4 regions of the Streptomyces sp. NPDC092296 genome follow, and region 1 is predicted to be linked to each of the others. Evidence: riboswitches for the same ligand, from Rfam matches in the RefSeq annotation. Region 1 holds a riboswitch; each other region holds the start of a gene.
The links. Region 1 has a riboswitch for cobalamin ahead of ACIQGZ_RS06300 (ribonucleoside-diphosphate reductase subunit alpha). Riboswitches for the same ligand answer to the same signal wherever they lie in the genome.
Positions count from the first base shown of each region.

Region 2: linked by a shared signal. The riboswitch ahead of metE (5-methyltetrahydropteroyltriglutamate--homocysteine S-methyltransferase) and the one ahead of ACIQGZ_RS06300 (ribonucleoside-diphosphate reductase subunit alpha) in region 1 are both predicted to bind cobalamin.
Region 3: linked by a shared signal. The riboswitch ahead of cobI (precorrin-2 C(20)-methyltransferase) and the one ahead of ACIQGZ_RS06300 (ribonucleoside-diphosphate reductase subunit alpha) in region 1 are both predicted to bind cobalamin.
Region 4: linked by a shared signal. The riboswitch ahead of ACIQGZ_RS09175 (CbtB-domain containing protein) and the one ahead of ACIQGZ_RS06300 (ribonucleoside-diphosphate reductase subunit alpha) in region 1 are both predicted to bind cobalamin.

Region 1 covers NZ_JBIVRB010000001.1:1,354,510-1,359,087, forward strand. The annotation lists gene ACIQGZ_RS06300 (ribonucleoside-diphosphate reductase subunit alpha) at 1-2,095, opposite strand, end outside; cobalamin riboswitch at 2,251-2,373, opposite strand; gene ACIQGZ_RS06305 (GNAT family N-acetyltransferase) at 2,451-2,993, opposite strand; gene ACIQGZ_RS06310 (helix-turn-helix domain-containing protein) at 3,316-4,278, shown strand; gene ACIQGZ_RS06315 (histidine phosphatase family protein) at 4,455-4,578, opposite strand, start outside.
Region 2 covers NZ_JBIVRB010000002.1:345,976-350,553, forward strand. The annotation lists gene ACIQGZ_RS09155 (DEAD/DEAH box helicase) at 1-520, shown strand, start outside; gene ACIQGZ_RS09160 (CBS domain-containing protein) at 652-1,083, shown strand; gene ACIQGZ_RS09165 (ribonuclease J) at 1,213-2,898, shown strand; cobalamin riboswitch at 3,372-3,555, shown strand; gene metE (5-methyltetrahydropteroyltriglutamate--homocysteine S-methyltransferase) at 3,744-4,578, shown strand, end outside.
Region 3 covers NZ_JBIVRB010000010.1:55,364-59,941, reverse strand. The annotation lists gene ACIQGZ_RS20990 (SPFH domain-containing protein) at 1-1,047, opposite strand, end outside; gene ACIQGZ_RS20985 (hypothetical protein) at 1,068-1,292, opposite strand; cobalamin riboswitch at 1,822-1,975, shown strand; gene cobI (precorrin-2 C(20)-methyltransferase) at 2,119-2,856, shown strand; gene cobM (precorrin-4 C(11)-methyltransferase) at 2,853-3,689, shown strand; gene cbiE (precorrin-6y C5,15-methyltransferase (decarboxylating) subunit CbiE) at 3,779-4,578, shown strand, end outside.
Region 4 covers NZ_JBIVRB010000002.1:351,335-355,912, forward strand. The annotation lists gene metE (5-methyltetrahydropteroyltriglutamate--homocysteine S-methyltransferase) at 1-709, shown strand, start outside; cobalamin riboswitch at 794-944, shown strand; gene ACIQGZ_RS09175 (CbtB-domain containing protein) at 983-1,201, shown strand; gene ACIQGZ_RS09180 (CbtA family protein) at 1,232-2,095, shown strand; gene ACIQGZ_RS09185 ((2Fe-2S)-binding protein) at 2,092-2,844, shown strand; gene ACIQGZ_RS09190 (ATP-binding protein) at 3,364-4,578, shown strand, end outside.

The DNA of each region.
Region 1 (4,578 bases):
GCGCCCGCTGCGGCAGCTCCCAGGCCGTGCGGTAGAGCGACTTGAGGTCGGCGGGCACCCCGGGGAGGTCCTGGGCGGAGCCGTTGGCGGCGCGCAGCGCGTCGCGGGTGGCGGCCGTCCACAGGCCCCGGCTCTTGAGGTCGGCCACCAGGTACGGGTTGACCTGGAGGAACTCCCCGCTGAGCGTCTCGCGCTTGAAGAGGTTGGAGACCTGCGGCTCGATGCACTCATAGACGCCCGCGATGGACGCGATGGTGGCGGTCGGCGCGATGGCCAGCAGCAGCGAGTTGCGCAGCCCGGTCTCGGCCAGCCGGGCGCGCAGCGCCTCCCAGCGGCCGGTCCAGTGCGGGGCGGCGGTCGGGAAGTGGTCGATGTGCAGCTGTCCGCGCGCGGCCCGGGTCTCCTCGTACGCGGGGTGCCGGCCGAGCGACTCCGCCAGGTCGCAGGAGGTCTCGTACGCGGCCAGCATGATGCGCTCGGCGATCAGCGTGGAGAGCTGCGCCGCCTCGGGCGAGTCGAAGGGCAGCCGCAGCCGGAAGAAGACGTCCTGCAAGCCCATCGCGCCCAGGCCCACCGGCCGCCAGCGGGAGTTGGAGGCGCCGGACTCGGGCGTCGGATAGAAGTTGATGTCCACCACGCGGTCCAGGAACGTCACGGCGGTGCGCACGGTGGCGTCCAGCCGCTCCCAGTCCAGCGCGTCCAGCAGGCCGGTGGGGTGCTCCGCGAGGTGGGTGGCCAGGTTGATCGACCCCAGGTTGCAGACGGCCGTCTCCGAGTCGTCCGTCACCTCCAGGATCTCGGTGCACAGATTGGAGGAGTGCACCGTGCGGCCGGGCAACGCGGTCTGGTTGGCGGCCCGGTTGGAGGCGTCCTTGAAGGTCATCCAGCCGTTGCCGGTCTGCGCCAGGGTGCGCATCATCCGGGCGTACAGGGTGCGGGCGGGGATGGTCCGCACCGCCTTGCCGGCCTGCTCGGCCTTCAGGTACGCGGCGTCGAAGTCGGCGCCCCACAGGTCGACCAGCTCGGGCGTGTCGACCGGGGAGAACAGCGACCACTCGGCGTCGGCCTCGACCCGGCGCATGAACTCGTCCGGAATCCAGTGCGCCAGGTTGAGGTTGTGGGTGCGCCGCGCCTCCTCGCCGGTGCTGTCCCGCAGCTCCAGGAACTCCTCGATGTCGGCGTGCCAGGTCTCCAGGTAGACGCAGGCCGCGCCCTTGCGCCGGCCGCCCTGGTTCACGGCGGCGACCGAGGAGTCCAGGGTGCGCAGGAACGGCACGATGCCGTTGGACTTGCCGTTGGTGCCCCGGATCAGCGAGCCCCGGGAGCGGATGCGGCTGTACGAGAGGCCGATGCCGCCAGCGTGCTTGGAGAGCCGGGCGATCTGGGCGTAGCGGCTGTAGATCGAGTCCAGCTCGTCCAGCGGGGAGTCCAGCAGGTAGCAGGAGGACATCTGCGGATGCCGGGTGCCGGAGTTGAACAGGGTGGGGGAGGAGGGCAGGTAGTCCAGTCGGCTCATCAGCCGGTACAGCTCGGCGACCGCGTCCGTGGAGTCCTCGTTCGCCAGCCCGCAGGCGACCCGGAGCAGGAAGTGCTGCGGGGTCTCGATCACCCGGCGGGTGATCGGGTGGCGCAGCAGGTAGCGGGACTGCACGGTGCGCAGGCCGAAGTACTCGAAGCGGCCGTCGCCGTCCTGGTCGATCAGCGCGTCCAGCGCGTCGGCGTGCCGGGCCACGAAGTCGGCCGTGCTGTCACCGATCAGCCCCTCGCGGTGGCCGAGGGCGATGGAGGCGGTGAAGCACACCGCGCCCTCGTCGGCGGCCTCGTCCGCGATCTCCCGGGCCAGCAGCCGGGCCGCGAGCCGGGAGTACTGGGGGTCCTCCGCGATCAGCGCGGCGGCGGCCTCCACGGCGAGTCCGCGCAGCTCGGCGAAGTCGGACCCGGCGTGCCGGCCGCGCAGCGCGGCGGCGGCGACATGGCCGGGGTCGACCTGGGGCAGATCGGCGGCGCAGTCGGTGAGCACGCGCAGCAGCGCGGTACCGGGCTCGTCCCGATCCGGGACTGCCGAGGCGGCTTCTGCGGGGGCAGCGGTGGTCAAGGCGCTCTCTCTCCTCCGGCCTGAGGGGCACCGGGACCGCACGGGAGCAGGGAGCGCCGGCGCGCACCCGACGGCCGACGGCCGCCCTGGTTGCGCGCTGCGTCCCCGGCCCACCCGCGAGGCCCGGACGTACACCGCTCGACGGCGTGGTGAAGCGCGCCGGGCGGACCGTCGGCAGGTAGTCGGACTCGCGGGGCCAGGCCCGCTCACCGCTGCGGGGCAGTCCCGGATTCGCACCGGGTTCCCCTGCGTCGACAGCGGAAGTGAGCATACATCTAGTGGCGGGTGTGCGATGCACCACCACATGTAGTGGCGCGCGCCGGACGGGCTTCCCGGAGAGAGCGGCTGCGGAGGGTCACAGATCGGCCGCGTACACCCACAGGTCGACGCCCGGGAAGGGCGACCAGTCGCGCTCCGGGGCCCGCCGGAAGCCCACCCGCTCGTACAGCCGGTGGGCGGCGTGCATGCCCTGCTGGGTGGAGAACGCCATCCGGGGCAGCCCCTGCGCGCGGACCCGGTCCATGGCCGCCCGGACCAGCGCCTCGCCCACGCCCCGGCCCCGGGCGGCGGGGGAGACCGCCAGCATCCGCAGCTCGCCCTCGTCGGGCCGGGCGATGTCCGCCCAGGCGGAGCCGGGCAGGGCGAGCGTCACGGAGCCGAGCACGGCTGCCGGGGCGTCCCGGGGGCCGGCTGGGCGGTCGGCGGCTGGGCGGTCGGCGGCTGCCCGGTCGACGGCGACGAGGAGTTCCGCCTCGGCGGCCCGGGTGCGGGCGTCGCGGAGCAGGGCGACGTAGTCGCTGTCCGCCGAGGTGTGGCCGTCTCCGACGAAGACGGCGGCGGTGATGCGGCCCGCAGCGTCGAGGTCCTCCTCGCGTGCGGTCCGTACGGCGATGTCCATCCGCCCAGTGTGACCGAGAGCCGCCACCGCTCGGCCGGGAGGTCGTCGCGGCCGCCCTCGCGGGCCGGCCGGTGGTCGGGGTCGTCCGGATAGCCGGTGGTCCGGTGGCCGCCGATGCTGCGGTGGTGCCTGGCGTCCAGGCCGACGAGCAGGCCGAGGAGGCCGAAGCCGCCGACGACCGCGAGGATTGCCCCTACCGATTCCATGGCTCCAGGGTGGCTCCCTGCTTGCGCCTGCAACGAGTGGCAGCAATGTCACATCTCCGCGAAAAACTGCCACCAGGGCCTGGTGTCCACGGCCCGGAGCGGGCAAGCTGGGCGGCATGCTGAAGGATGTCGTCGCGGTGGTGCTGGAGGAGGCCCATCCGTTCGAGCTGGGTGTCGCCTGCGAGGTCTTCGGGCTGGACCGCAGCGAGCAGGGGCTGCCGCGCTACGACTTCGCGCTCGCCGCCGACCGCCCCGGGCCGGTGCGCACCCACGCCGGGTTCAGCATCGACGCCCCGTACGGTCCCGAGCGGCTGGCCAGCGCCGACCTGGTCATCGCCGCCGCCACCCACATCCGCGACGAGTACCCGCCGGAGCTGCTGCTGGCGCTGCGGCAGGCCGTGGAGCGCGGCGCCCGGGTGCTCTCCATCTGCTCCGGGGCGTTCCTGCTGGGCGCGGCCGGGCTGCTGGACGGCCGCCGCTGCACCACCCACTGGCGGCACACCGACCTGCTGGCGGCGCGGTTCCCGCTGGCCACCCTGGAACCGGACGTGCTCTACGTGGACGCGGGCCAGGTGGTCACCTCGGCCGGCACCGCGGCGGGCATCGACGCCTGCCTGCACGTGGTCCGCCAGGAGCAGGGCAGCGAGGTGGCCCTGGCCATCGCCCGTCGGATGGTGGTCGCCCCGCACCGGGACGGCGGCCAGGCGCAGTACGTCGACCGCCCGCTGCCCGAGGCCCAGGGCGACTCGCTGGCCGGGGTGCTGGACTGGATGCGGCGCAACCTCGACCGGGAGGCGACCGTCAAGCAGCTGGCGGCCCGGGTGCACATGTCGCCGCGTACCTTCGCCCGGCGGTTCCAGCAGGAGACCGGGACGACGCCGCACCGGTGGCTGGTCGGGCAGCGGCTGCTCCAGGCCCAGCGGCTGCTGGAGGGCACCGACGAGACGGTGGACGCCATCGCGGCCCGGACCGGCTTCGGCAGTGCGGCGGCACTGCGCCACCACTTCGGCCGCTGGCTCGGCACCACCCCCGTGGCCTACCGCCGCACCTTCCGCGGGCCCACGCCGACCGCCCCCTGACCGGAGCGCTCCGCAGGGGCGCGAGGAACTGCGCGGGAAACCATGCACCTTCGTAGAGCATTTCGCCTGTGGCTGAGGAGGCGGCAGGGTGCGGCGCGGTGGTGGGTTGTTCGCGCAGTTCCTCGCGCCCCTGGCGGGGCAGGGTCCTCGCGCCCCCCGCGGGGGCCGGCGATCGGTCAGGGGGTGAGGTGGGCGGTGTCGTTGAAGCGGGTCCGGTGCGGGGGGCCGGGCGGGAGGAGCCATTCGCTGAGTGAGGCGTTCCGTACCGGCCCCTCCGCCGCGTGCACCGCCAGCAGCGCC
Region 2 (4,578 bases), on a different contig from region 1:
GCCGCAGCGCACCCGCACCCTGGAGCAGTTCCGCACCGGGCACGTCACCGCGCTGGTGGCCACCAATGTCGCCGCCCGGGGCATCCACATCGACGGCCTGGACCTGGTCGTCAACGTCGACCCGCCGGCCGACCACAAGGACTACCTGCACCGGGGCGGCCGCACCGCTCGGGCCGGCGAGTCCGGCACCGTGGTCACCCTGGTCCTGCCCAGCCAGCGCCGCGAGATGACCCGGATGATGGCCACCGCCAGCATCACCGCGCACACCGCCCGGGTGCACTCGGCCGACCCCGAGCTGGCCCGGATCACCGGCGCCCGCACCCCCTCCGGCATCGCGGTCACCATCAGCGAGCCCGCCCCGGCGCCGCGCCGGTCCCGCCGCGACGCGGGCCCCGACCGCAACCGCCGCAGCCGTCCCCGCCGCCGCACCGGCAGCGACCGCACCGGCGGCGACCGCTCCGCCGCCGACCGTTCGGGCAGTGGCCGCTCCGGCGGCGACCGCTCCTCCTTCGCCGCCTGAGCACCGGACCCGGTCGGACGACCGGAGCAGCACGCCGCGCCACCCGGGGCGGACCGGTGACCCCGGCCCGCCCCGGCGCCCCACCCGTACCGCGCCACAAGCCAACCGAGGAAGGCGCCCCCGTGCTCACCATGTCCACCCCGCCGGCCCTGTCCGGCGACGCCACCGCCACCGAGGCCGCCACCCCGGCCGGCCTCCAGATCAGCGACGACGTCATCGTCGACACCGCGCTGGACATCCTGAACAGCGCCCACGTCGACTACCTGCTGGTACGCGGCGACGACGGCCGCTGCGCCGGGGTCCTCACCCGGGCCCAGCTGGCCCCGTACCGCACCCGCTCCTGGTACACCGAGCGCATCCGCGTCCGGGACATCGTCCACGACCGGGGCCCCTACCCGGGCCCCCGCACGCCGCTGGCCGCGGCGGTCGGCGCCATGCACACCCGGTCGCTGCCGGCCGTGCCGGTGCTGGACGAGGACGGCTGCGTCCTGGGCGTGCTGACCCTCGCCGTGCTGCGGACGGCCCCGGCCGCCCCCGCCGCCGGGCAGGGCGTGGCCGCGTAGCCGGGGAGCCGCACCCGGCGCGCCGGGTACGGCCGCCCGAGCCCCCGGCGGGCTCGGGCGGTCCGGCCTGCCCCGACGGCGCCGGGTCTTCGGCGGGACCTTCCGCAACTCTCCAGTAGCGTGATGGACATGAGTCACCCGCACCCCGAACTGGGACCCCCGCCCCCGCTGGCCGACGGCGCCCTGCGCATCATCGCGCTGGGCGGACTGGGCGAAATCGGCCGTAACATGACCGTCTTCGAGCACGCCGGACGCCTGCTCATCGTCGACTGCGGCGTGCTGTTCCCCGAGGAGAACCAGCCCGGGGTGGACGTGATCCTCCCCGACTTCACCGCGATCCGCGACCGGCTGGACGACATCGAGGCCATCGTCCTCACCCACGGCCACGAGGACCACATCGGCGGCGTGCCGTACCTGCTGCGCGAGCGCTCCGACATCCCCGTGGTCGGCTCCAAGCTCACCCTGGCCTTCCTCCAGGCCAAGCTGAAGGAGCACCGCATCACCCCCCGCACCGTCCGGGTCCGCGAGGGCGACCGCCGCCGGTTCGGCCCCTTCGACTGCGAGTTCGTCGCGGTCAACCACTCCATCCCGGACGGCCTGGCGGTTGCGCTGCGCACCCGGGCCGGGCTGGTGCTGCACACCGGCGACTTCAAGATGGACCAGTTCCCGCTGGACGAGCGGATCACCGACCTGCGTGCCTTCGCCCGGTTGGGCGAGGAGGGCGTCGACCTCTTCCTGGTCGACTCCACCAACGCCGAGGTCCCCGGCTTCAGCATCTCCGAGCGCGACCTCGCGCCCGCCATCGAGCAGGTGTTCCGCACCGCGCCGCGCCGGGTGATCGTCTCCAGCTTCGCCAGCCATGTGCACCGCATCCAGCAGGTGCTGGACGCCGCCCACCAGCACGGCCGCAAGGTCGCCTTCGTCGGCCGCTCCATGGTCCGCAACATGGGCATCGCCCGGGAGCTCGGCTACCTCAAGGTCCCGCCGAACCTGCTGGTCGACCACAAGGAGCTGGACGGGCTGCCCGACAAGCAGGTCACCCTGATCTGTACCGGCTCCCAGGGCGAGCCGATGGCCGCGCTGTCCCGGATGGCCAACCGCGACCACATCATCCGGATCGGCAAGGGCGACACCGTCCTGCTGGCCAGCTCGCTGATCCCGGGCAACGAGAACGCCATCTACCGCGTCATCAACGGCCTCACCCGCTGGGGCGCGCACGTGGTCCACAAGGGCAATGCCAAGGTCCACGTCTCCGGGCACGCCAGCGCCGGTGAGCTGGTCTACTGCTACAACATCATCCGGCCCCGCCATGTGATGCCGGTGCACGGCGAGTGGCGCCATCTGCGGGCCAACGCCGACCTGGCCATCCGGACCGGGGTGGAGCCCGACCGCGCGCTGATCGCGGAGGACGGCGTGGTGGTCGACCTGGTCGACGGGCGCGCCTCCCTGACGGGCAAGGTGCCGGCCGGGTACGTGTACGTCGACGGCATGACCGTCGGCGGCGCCACCGAGGCGTCGCTGAAGGACCGCCGCACCCTGGCGGAAGAGGGTGTCATCACCGTCATCGCCATCGTGGACGCCGACACCGGCGCGCTGGCCGAGGCTCCCGACTTCCTGGCGCGCGGCTTCGTCCACGACGACACCACCTTCGAGCCGGTCATCCCGGTGATCGAGAAGGCCCTGGCCAACGCCGCGCAGGAAGGGATCGGCGAGGCCCACCAACTGGAGCAGCTCATCGTCCGGGCCGTCAGTTCCTGGGCCTGGCGGGCGCACCGCCGCAAGCCGATGATCATCCCGGTCATCATCGACGCCTGAGTCCCGGGTTCGCCGGGGGCGCGCGGCTCGGTGAGGTCGGGAACCTGAGCGCACCGTCGGGTGGGCGCAGCCGGTGCCGGACGCGTCCGCCCGGCGGCCGTCACCGTGTCCGGGTGCGACACGCCCCACCGCCCGGGGGGCCGACCGTGCCTTCTGACCGGACCCGTACGGCTGTCCGCAGACCCAACCGGTCGCTCCGCCGCGCCCACCGCCGGTGCCGCCGCCCTCGGCACCGGCGGAGCGACCCACCGGCTCACCCTCGCGGCCGACGACACCGCCACCCCCCGAGGCCCAGGTGTCGGTGGGTGCGGACTCCGTCCGGGCGGCTGACCCCCACTGGGCCAACCCCTACTGGGCCGCCCTTCGCCGGGCCGGCCCGCGCGGGTCGGCCCGGCCAGGTCTCATTCCCCCGTCCGCACTATGGACAACGACCCTCCTCGGCTTGATCGAGCGCCTAGGCTGGCGGTTGCAGCTGGTTCGCCCTGTCCGCCAGGCAGGCGCGTCGCAAGAGGGAACCCGGTGGGAATCCGGGACTGCCCCGCAGCGGTGAGCGGGAACGACCGCCGTCATACGCACTGGGCCCACCGGGTCTGGGAAGCGACGGCCAGTAGGAGCCTCGACCCCACGAGACGTGCCCGCGAGTCCGAAGACCTGCCACTGCCCGCGTGCGGCCACGCACGCGGAGATCCCGGTGACCTCGTGGGCGGGTCGGCGTACACAGGCAGGGCACACCAGGCAGGGCACCCGCGCGACGCGGCCCGCCGGGTCTGCCGTTCCTTCGCACCCTTCGCGCCCTTCGAACCGACCCGGGGTCGGTAGGGAGACATGCTCGCGAAGGAGAGTCCATGACCAGCAAGTCCGCAGCCGCGGCAGCACGGGCCACCGTGTACGGCTACCCCCGCCAGGGCCCCGACCGGGAGCTCAAGAAGGCCATCGAGGGCTACTGGAAGGGCCGGCTCACCGCCGACGCCCTCCGGGAGACGGCGGCCGACCTGCGCCGGTCCAACTGGCGGCAGCTCGCCGACGCGGGCATCCACGAGGTGCCCACCGGTGACTCCTCGCTCTACGACCACGTGCTGGACACCACGGTCGCCGTCGGCGCGATCCCCGCCCGCCACCGCGCGGCGGTCGACGCCGACCCGCTGGACGGCTACTTCGCCATGGCCCGTGGCACCCAGGACGTGGCGCCGCTGGAGATGACCAAGTGGTTTGACACCAATTACCACTACTTGGTGCCCGAACTCGACCCCGACACCGTCTTCACCGCGAACCCGGCCAAGCAGGTGGGCGAGCTGACGGAAGCCCTGGCGCTGGGCCTCACCGCCCGCCCGGTGCTGGTCGGCCCGGTCAGCTATCTGCTGCTGGCCAAGCCCGCCCCCGGCGTCGCGGAGGACTTCCAGCCGCTCACCCTGCTGGACCGGCTGCTCCCCGTCTACGCCGAGCTCCTGGCCGACCTGCGCGCCGCCGGCGCCGAGTGGGTACAGCTGGACGAACCCGCGCTGGTGCAGGACCGCACCCCGGCCGAGCTGGATGCCGCCGCCCGCGCCTACCGCGAGCTGGGCGGCCGCACCGACCGGCCCAGGCTGCTGGTCGCCTCGTACTTCGACCGCCTCGGTTCGGCGCTGCCCGTGCTCGCCAAGGCCCCGGTCGACGGCCTGGCGCTGGACTTCACCGGCCCGG
Region 3 (4,578 bases), on a different contig from region 1:
GGTCAGCGTGGAGCCGGAGATGCCCCGGGCGGCCGCGTCGGCGAGGGCGGGGAGGTTCTCCACGATGCGGTTGGCCGCGATGAGCTCCTGGTTGCCGTCCCGCAGCGAGGCGGCGCGGGCGTTGTTGGCGTCCGCCTCGGCCTGGGCGAGGGTCCGCTGGGCGTAGGCGTCACCGTCGGCCTCGAACTTGGCCCGGTCACGGGCGGCCTCGGCCAGGGTGCGCTGCCGGTACGCCTCGGCGTCGGCGGGGCGCCTGACCTCGGCCTCCAGCCGCTGGGCGGCCAGCGACGCCTGGCGCTCGGCGAGCGCGGTCTGCTCCTCGATGACCTCCTGGGAGGCCCTGGCCTGGGCCAGCGGGCCCGCCTGGGCGGCGTGGGCGTTGGACCGCTCGGTCTCGGCCAGGAAGCCGGCCCGCTTGATCGCCGTGTCCCGCTCGTACGCGGCCTTCAGCGCGGCGGCCTGCTGCTCGCGCTCGGTGGCCTCCTGGTCGGCCCTGGCCCGCGCGATCCGGGCCTGGCTGGCGACGGCGGCGGCGTGCGGGGCCGCCAGGTTCTCGATGTAGCCGGTGGCGTCCTCGATCTCCTGGATCTGGAGCGCGTCGACGACGATGCCCAGCTTCTCCATCTCGCTGTGGCTGCCCTCCTTGACCTCCTGGGCCACCCGGTCGCGTTCCCGGATGATCTGCTCGACGGTGAGTCCGCCGATGATGGAGCGGAGGTGGCCCGCGAAGATGCGGCCGACCAGTTCCTCCATCCGGCTCTGCTCCGACAGGAAGCGGCGGGCGGCGTTGGCGATGGACACCACGTCGTCGCCGACCTTGAACACCGTGACGGCGCGGACGTTGAGCAGGATGCCCTGCTGGGTGACGCAGTCCTCGGTGATCTCCGCCTCGCGCAGCGCCAGCGACAGCATGCGGGCCTTCTGCTTGATCGGCATGACGAAACTGCCGTGCCCGGTGACGATCCTGAACTGGGTGTCCTGGGCCTGCCGCTTGGAGCCGGAGATGAGCATCGCCTCATTGGGGGCGGGAACATGCCAGAACAACATAGGGGCTCCTTATCGCGAGATCAGGGAGCGGGGAAGGGCTGGACGACGACGGAGCGGGCCGAGGTGGAGTCCACCACGATGACCCGTACATGCTTGGCGATCGGCGTGTCGGACCAGGCGGCGTACGCCTCCGTCCCGCCGCGCACCGGCAGCAGCACCTCACCCGGGCCGTCCGCCGGGATCGGCACGGTCACCCGGCCGATGGCTCCGACCGGGCTCTGCTCTGCGTCGTCTGCATCGCCCATGGGGTCTTTCTGCCCCGTGAGGCGGTGCCGCAGCACTGCGGAGGGACCGCCGTGTCCCGGCGGAGCGGGGAGGAGGGGGAGGGAGAGAATCGGTCTGCGTGCGGGGATGCCGCCCACGGTCATGGTGCGAACCCGTTCCCGGGGCGTGTGCACCGCCCGGCGTGTCTGCGCGTCGGGGACGCCGCCGGCGGTGGGCCGGCGTGCGGGACGCCCTCACTGGTACACGCTACTCCCGGCGGCCCGAATTGGCGGCGGCGAATCCGCTCGTGATTGCGGGCGGCTCTGGGGTTCGAGCGCGCCGGGCGCCCCGATTTATGTACCTTTTATTCGGTTATCGCAGCCCGGACAGCCGGAATACCGGAGATCCTGCCTTTCCCTACGCTCCGGCCGCCCCCGCAGCGGGGCGGAGGCCGGGCCGGGGCGGGGGCGCGGCGGCATCGGTGCAGGTGCGGTGCGGTGTACGCCACAGGGGGGCTTGTTGACTGGGGGCCGGGGGCGTGATGGGATTTCCGGGCCATACACGGCGGCATTGACGAGGAAGTCCGGTGCGAATCCGGCGCGGTCCCGCCACTGTCACCGGGGAGCACCCCCGACTCCACCAGCCCCGCTGCGGGAGTCGGCCACGGCCGCGAACGTGCGGTTGGAAGGCCCGGGGGTGCGCTGATCCGGGAGCCAGGAGACTCTGGCCGCCGTCACGTCGACCGGGGCGAGGACCCCGAGTGAGGACTTCCGCCATGCGCTCTCCGCATGCCGCGCCGCCGCGGCCTGCCGTCACCGGCCGACCCGTCACCGGCCGACCCGTCGGCCGCCACCCCGGCCCGTCCGCGTGAGCCGCCGCCTGGTCGGCGTCGGCATGGGTCCCGGCGACCCGGAGCTGGTCACGGTGAAGGGCGTACGGGTGCTGCGCGAGGCGCGGTCCGTGGTCGTCCCGGTGATGGACAGCGGCGAGGTCGGCCGCGCCGAGGCCACCGTGCTGCACCACACCGATCCGGGCAAGGTCGTCCGGGTGGTGTTCGCGCTGAACGAGCGGGAGGACCGCGCCCGCCGCGAGGCGGCCTGGGACGCCGCCGGGGAGCGGGTCGCGGCGCTGCTGCGCGAGGCGGGCGAGGACGGCACCGTGGCGTTCGCCACCATCGGCGACCCCAATGTGTACTCGACCTTCACCTATCTGGCCCAGACGGTGCGGCAGGCCGTCCCGGACACCGTGGTGGAGACCGTCCCCGGCATCACCGCCATGCAGGACCTGGCCGCGCGCAGCGGCACCGTGCTGGCGGAGGGCGTCGAGCCGCTCACCCTGGTGCCGGTAACCGCCGGCGCCGCCGTACTGCGGCAGGCGCTGGCCGGGCCGGGCACCGTGGTGGCGTACAAGTTCGGCCGGATCGCCGCCGAGGTCGCCGCCGCGCTGCGGGAGACCGACCGCACCGAGGGCGCGGTGTGGGGCTCCTCGCTGGGCCTGCCGGAGGAGTCGATCCGCCCGGCCGCCGAGCTGGACGGCGCCCCGCAGCCGTATCTGTCCACCCTGATCTGCCCCGCCCGGCGGGACTCCCGAGGGGGAAAGCTGTGACCGGTACGACCAGCGGCAAGGTGACCTTCGTCGGCGCCGGTCCCGGGGCGGCCGACCTGCTGACCTTCCGGGCCGCCCGAGCGATCGGCGCGGCCGACGTGGTGGTCTGGGCGGCCAGCCTGGTGCAGGCCGAGGTGCTGGAGCACGCCCGCCCGGGGGCCCGGGTGCTGGACTCCTCGCTGGTGCCGATGGAGGACGTCCTCGCGGTGTACGAGGAGGCCGCCCGCGACGGCCTCCAGGTGGCCCGCATCCACTCCGGGGACCCGTCGCTCTGGGGCGCGGTGCAGGAGCAGCTGGAGCGCTGCCGGGAGCTGGGCCTGGAGACCGAGATCGTGCCCGGCGTGTCGTCGTTCTCGGCGGTGGCGGCCATCGCGCAGCGGGAGCTGACCGTGCCCGAGGTGGCCCAGTCGGTGATCCTGACCCGGCTCGGCGGCGGCAAGACGCCGATGCCGCCGGGCGAGGAGGTGCGGGAGTTCGCCCGGCACGGCACCACCATGGCGATCTTCCTGTCGGCGGCGCGCAGCGGCCAGCTGGCCGCCGAGCTGCGGGAGGGCGGCTACGCCGAGGAGACCCCGGTGGTGGTCGCGCACCAGGCGACCTGGCCGGAGGAGCTGGTGCTGCACTGCACGGTCGGCACCCTGGAGGCCACCGTCAAGGCGCACAAGCTGTGGAAGCACACCCTGTTCCTGGTCGGCCCGGCGCTGGGCGCCGAGGGCACCCGCTCGCACCTGTACCACCCGGGGCACTTCCACACCTTCCGCAAGGCCGACCGGCGGGCCCGGCGCACCCTGCGCACCGAGGGCGCCGCCGCCCCCGCCCAGCCGGAGAGCTGACCCCGCGCGCCCACACCTCCCGCGCGCCCGCACGCCCGTAGGCCGCACGCCCACCCCCGCCGCTCCCCCGAGAGGAGGGCCGCCCCCGCATGACCAGCCCACCCGCACCGCCCGGCCGCCGCACCGACCCGGGCGGCGGCGCGATCACCGTCCTCGGCCGGGGGCGCCACCCGCTGCCGCCCGAGGACACCGCCACGCTGGCGGCCGCGACCCTGGTCGCCGGTGCCCGCCGCCACCTGGCCGCCGCGCCGCTGCCGCCGGCGGCCCGCCGGGTGGTGCTCGGCCCGCTGGCCCCGGCGCTGGACGCCGTCGCCGCCGAGCTGGCCCGGGGCGGCCGGCCGGTGGTGCTGGCCTCCGGCGACCCCGGGTTCTTCGGGGTCGTACGGGCGCTGGCGGAGCGGTTCGGCCCGGAGCGGCTGGAGGTGCGCCCCGACACCTCGTCGGTGGCGGAGGCGTTCGCCCGGCTCGGGCTTCCCTGGGACGACGCGGTGGTGGTCAGCGCGCACGGCAGGGCCCCGCACACCGCGTACAACGTCTGCCGGGCGCACCGCAAGACGGCCGTGCTGACCGCACCCGGCGCCGGGCCCGCCGAACTCGCCGCCGCGCTGCTGCGCACCCCCGGCATCGAGCGGCGGCTGATCGTCGCCTCGGACCTGGGCGGCCCCGGTGAGGCGGTCGAGGAGCTGGACCCGGCCGAGGCCGCCGCCCGCGACTGGCCGGCCGTCAACCTGGTGCTCTGCCTGGCCCCCGGCGGCGGGCTGGGCCCGATGCGCGCGCTGGCCGGGGCACCAGGCACGCCGGACGGCTGGGCGCTGCCGGAGGCGGCGTTCGAGCACCGCGACTCGATGGTCACCAAGGCGGAGGTCCGGGCGCTGGCGCTGGCCCGGCT
Region 4 (4,578 bases), on a different contig from region 1:
GGACATCTCCCGCCCCGAGCCGATGACGGTCCGCTGGACCCGGTACGCCCAGTCGCTCACCGACCGCCCGGTCAAGGGCATGCTCACCGGCCCGGTCACCATGCTGGCCTGGTCCTTCGTCCGCGACGACCAGCCGCTCGGCGAGACCGCCCGGCAGGTCGCCCTCGCCCTGCGCGACGAGGTGGCCGACCTGGAGGCGGCCGGTACCGCCGTGATCCAGGTGGACGAGCCCGCGCTGCGCGAGACGCTGCCGCTGCGCGCGGCCGACCGGCCCGCGTATCTGGACTGGGCCACCGAGGCATTCCGCCTCACCACCGCAGGCGTCCGCCCGGCCACCCAGATCCACACCCATATGTGCTACGCGGAGTTCGGGGACATCCTCCAGGCCATCGACGACCTCGACGCCGATGTGATCTCCCTGGAGGCCGCCCGCTCCCACATGCAGGTCGCGGACGAGCTGGCCGCCGCCGGCTACCCGCGCGAGGTCGGCCCCGGGGTGTACGACATCCACTCGCCGCGCGTCCCGAGCGCCGAGGAGGCGGCCGCCCTGCTGCGCAGGGGGCTTGACGCCATCCCCGCCGAGCGGCTCTGGGTCAACCCCGACTGCGGTCTGAAGACCCGGGGCTGGCCGGAGGTCAGGGCCTCGCTGGAGAACCTGGTCACGGCCGCCCGCGAGGTGCGGGGCGGCCTGCCGGGAGCGGACTCCTGACCCAGGTTCCTGACCCGGCGGCGGCCGGGGCGCGGCTCACCTGCGGTGTTGCGCGCCCCGGCCGCCCGGTACGGGTACGACCGGTCTGATTGACGCACCGGAGCGGCGCCCCCTACGCTCCCTGAGTAGTGATGGCATGAGGAAGCTGGTGAGAATCCAGCACGGTCGCGCCACTGTGTGCCGGTCACCCACGGTGACCGGTGAAGTCAGACACTCCTCCATCACACCGCCCATTTGATCAAGGGACGCACGATCCCCGAAGGAGGGCTCTCCGTGAGCAGCAGTGTCTCCACGCCCCGTCCGGCCGCCACACCGGTCGTCCTGCCGGTCTCCAAGTCCGTACTCTGGCTTGCCGGTACCGCGCTGATCGCGCTGATCGCCTACTACTTCATCGGTGTCGACCAGGGCGCCGTCTCGGTGTTCGGCAACGACATGCATGTGCACGAGTTCGTCCACGACGCCCGGCACTTCCTCGGCTTCCCCTGCCACTGACCGGTTCGAAGAAGGCACGGACAACTCGACATGGAAAAGAAGCTCCTCCTGCGCGGCGTACTCGCCGGCGCAGTCGCGGGCCTGCTCGCCTTCGTCTTCGCGCGGATCTTCGCCGAACCGCAGATCACCAAGGCCATCGACTACGAGAGCGGCCGTGACGCCGCCCAGGCCGTCCTGGACAAGGCCACCGGCCTGACCACGGAGGCAGCGGACCCGGACCTGTTCAGCCGCACCATCCAGGCCGACGTCGGCATCGGCGTGGGCATGATCCTCTTCGGCATGGCCATGGGCGCCCTGTTCGCCGTGGCCTACGCCGTCTGCCTGGGCCGGGTCGGCGGGCTGCGGGCGCGGCCGCTGGCGCTGCTGGTGGCCGGGGCCGGGTTCCTCGCGCTCTACCTGGTGCCGTTCGTCAAGTACCCGGCCAACCCGCCCGCGATCGGCCACGAGGAGACCATCGGCGCCCGCAGCGGCCTCTACCTGCTGATGGTGGTGTTCTCGGTCGCCTTCTCGGTCGGCGCCGTCTGGCTCGGCAGGCGGCTCCAGCCGCGCTTCGGCAACTGGAACGCCACGCTGCTGGCCGCCGCCGCGTTCGTCGTCGCGATCGGGATCGTCATGCTGATCATGCCGTCGTTCGGCCACCTGGCGTTCAACAAGGAGCACTACGGCGACCACGCCACGGAGACGCCGCTGCCGCTGACCGACGACAAGGGCGCGATCGTCTTCCCGGGCTTCCCGGCGGATCTGCTCTTCTCGTTCCGGTTCTACTCCGTCGCCGCGCAGCTGCTGCTCTGGGCGGCCATCGGACTGGTCTTCGGCCCGCTGGCCGAGCGCCTGCTCCAGCCCCGGACCGCGACCGGCGCCCCCACCCGGGAGCCGGACCCGGTCGGCGCATGACCGCTTCCGGCCCTGACGGACCGGCGTCGAGCGCGGTGATCGAGGAGATCACCGCGCTCGGGCCGTTCTTCGCCCTGCACACCCACCCGGCGGGCTCGGCGCCGACCCCGCCGTGGCGGCCCATGTCCGAGCTGGTCCGCGACCCGGCCGTCCCGGCGGCCCGGGTGGCGGCGGTACGCGACTGGCTGGCCCTGGCGGGCGGTCAGGCCGCGGACGCGGTAGAGCTGCGGGTGGCCGCCTCGGTGGCCCACCTCGGGCTGGCGGCCCGGCTGCTGTCCCCGGCGCTGGCCGCCGCCGTGCTGCACGGCCGGCTGCTGGCGCCGGACCTCGGCACGCTGTGGTGGCAGCCCGTCCTCGGCGGACCCGTCCCGCTCTCCGCCCCCGACGGCCCGATCGCGGAGCGGCGCACCCCGGAACAGCTCGCGGAGCTGCTGGGATGCAGGCTGCTGGACACCGGCCTGGCGGAACTGGCCGCCGCCTTCCGGCCGTTCTCGGTCTCGCCGCAGATCCTGCACGGCAATGCGGCTTCCGCCGTCAACGGCGCGGCCGACATGATCGCGTCCGCCCGCCCGGCCCTGGCCGACCGCGTCCGTACGCTCGCCGCCCTGCTGCTCGCCCGCCCCCCACTGCGGGCCGCGAGCACCACCACCCCCACGGGGGCGTTCCGCCGCCGCAGCTGCTGCCTCATCTACCGCGCCGCCCCCGACACCCGGGGCCCCCTCTGCGGCGACTGCGTCCTCACCCGCTGACCCCCACCCCGCCCTGACCTGCACTTCACCCCCCGTTCGGCAACCCTGCGCCTCCCCAGGGGCGCGGGGTACTGCGCGAATGACCCCGCCCTGACCTGCACTTCGCCCCCGTTCGGCAACCCTGCACCTCCCAGGGGCGCGAGGAACTGCGCGAATAACCCCGCCCTGACCTGCACTTCGCCCCCGTTCGGCAACCCTGCACCTCCCAGGGGCGCGAGGAACTGCGCGAAAAACCCCCTTCGCACCTGCAACTCACCGCCGTACGGACCCCACTACCTCGGTGGTCGGCCGGCCGCGCAGTTCCTCGCGCCCTGGTGGGGCACGTGCCCGTCACTTCCCCGCGCCCCCCGCCAGGGGCGGCGCACGTGCCCGTGAGCCCGTACGAAATGGCCAAAGTGACCTCCTGCGTTCAGGACGTCGGCATAATCGTGCCAGAGTGATCACGCCGCGCGTCGCCTCGCCGACGGCACCGACCTGCCCCGCGGCACCCACCCGGCCCCCGACCCTAGGCAAACCCCGATGATCCCGATAGACGTGGCTGTCGTCGCCGCGACAGCCGCCGTCGGCGCCGCCGGAGGCGCGGCAGCCATGCGGCCCGCGCTGACCCGGCGCCGACGCGAGACCACCCAGGCGACCACCCGCGCCGAGACCGCCGAAGCCGAGGCGGTGAAGCGGCAGCACGAGCGCGCCCGGAGCGACACCGAAGTCCGCAGGGCCCGGGAGCGGGCCGAGCAGGCCGCCACCCGCGCCCAGCAGGCCGAAGCCCTGGCCGCCGACGCCGACCAGCGCGCCGAACAGGCGCGCCGGGAGTTAGCGGACCTCACCGCCGCGTTACGCGAGTTCGCCGAGGTCCGCCTGCCCGCCGCCGCCCGCCGCGCGGCGCTGCCGTTCTCCCGTGACCCCGGCCTGTCCGACAGCCGTTTACCCGGCAGTGAGCCCGCCGACCTGCTCCAGCAGTGCCTGCACCAGGTCGAAGAGGCGGTGCTGGCCGAGCAGGCCCGTACCGAGTCCGGCGCGGCGGCGGTGCTGAGCGGCGCCACCCGGTCCATGCAGGTCGCCCTGTACGACACCCAGAGCCGGCTGCGCACCCATCAGATGCGGTTCTCCGGCCGGGAGATGGCCGAGGCCAACGCGGCCCTGCGCGAGCTGGACCACACCAATGAGCAGCTGCTGCGCCTGGTCCAGGAGTTGGCGGTACTGTCCGGGTCGTGGCCGGGAGTGGTCCGCGAGGTCGCCCACCTGGCCGACATCGTCAGCGGCGCCGGTTCCCGGCTGAAGCAGGTGGACCGGATCAGGGCGGTGCACCGGGTCGCCACCGGCACCGCCGTCGCCGCGCACGCCGTGGAGCCGCTGGCGATGGTCCTCACCGCGCTGATCGGCAACGGACTGCGTTTCTCACCGCCGGACAGCGCACTGTGGATCACCACCGAGTCGGCGCACAACGGCGCGGTCGTCACCATCGACGATGCCGGGGTCGGCATGACCCGCGAGGAGCGGGACCGCGCGATGGCGGTGGCCGGCGGCCACCTCCCGGTGCACTTCTCCGACCTGGGCGACCCGCCCCGCCGGGGACTGGCGGTGGTCGGCCGGCTGGTGAGCGAGTACGGCTTCGGGGTGAACCTGGGCAGCCCCTCCCCGTACGGCGGGGTTCGGGTCGTGGTGTTCGTCCCCACCGCGCTGCTGACCCGGCTGGACGAGCGCACCCACCCGCTGGACGCGGCCACCCCCCGGGCG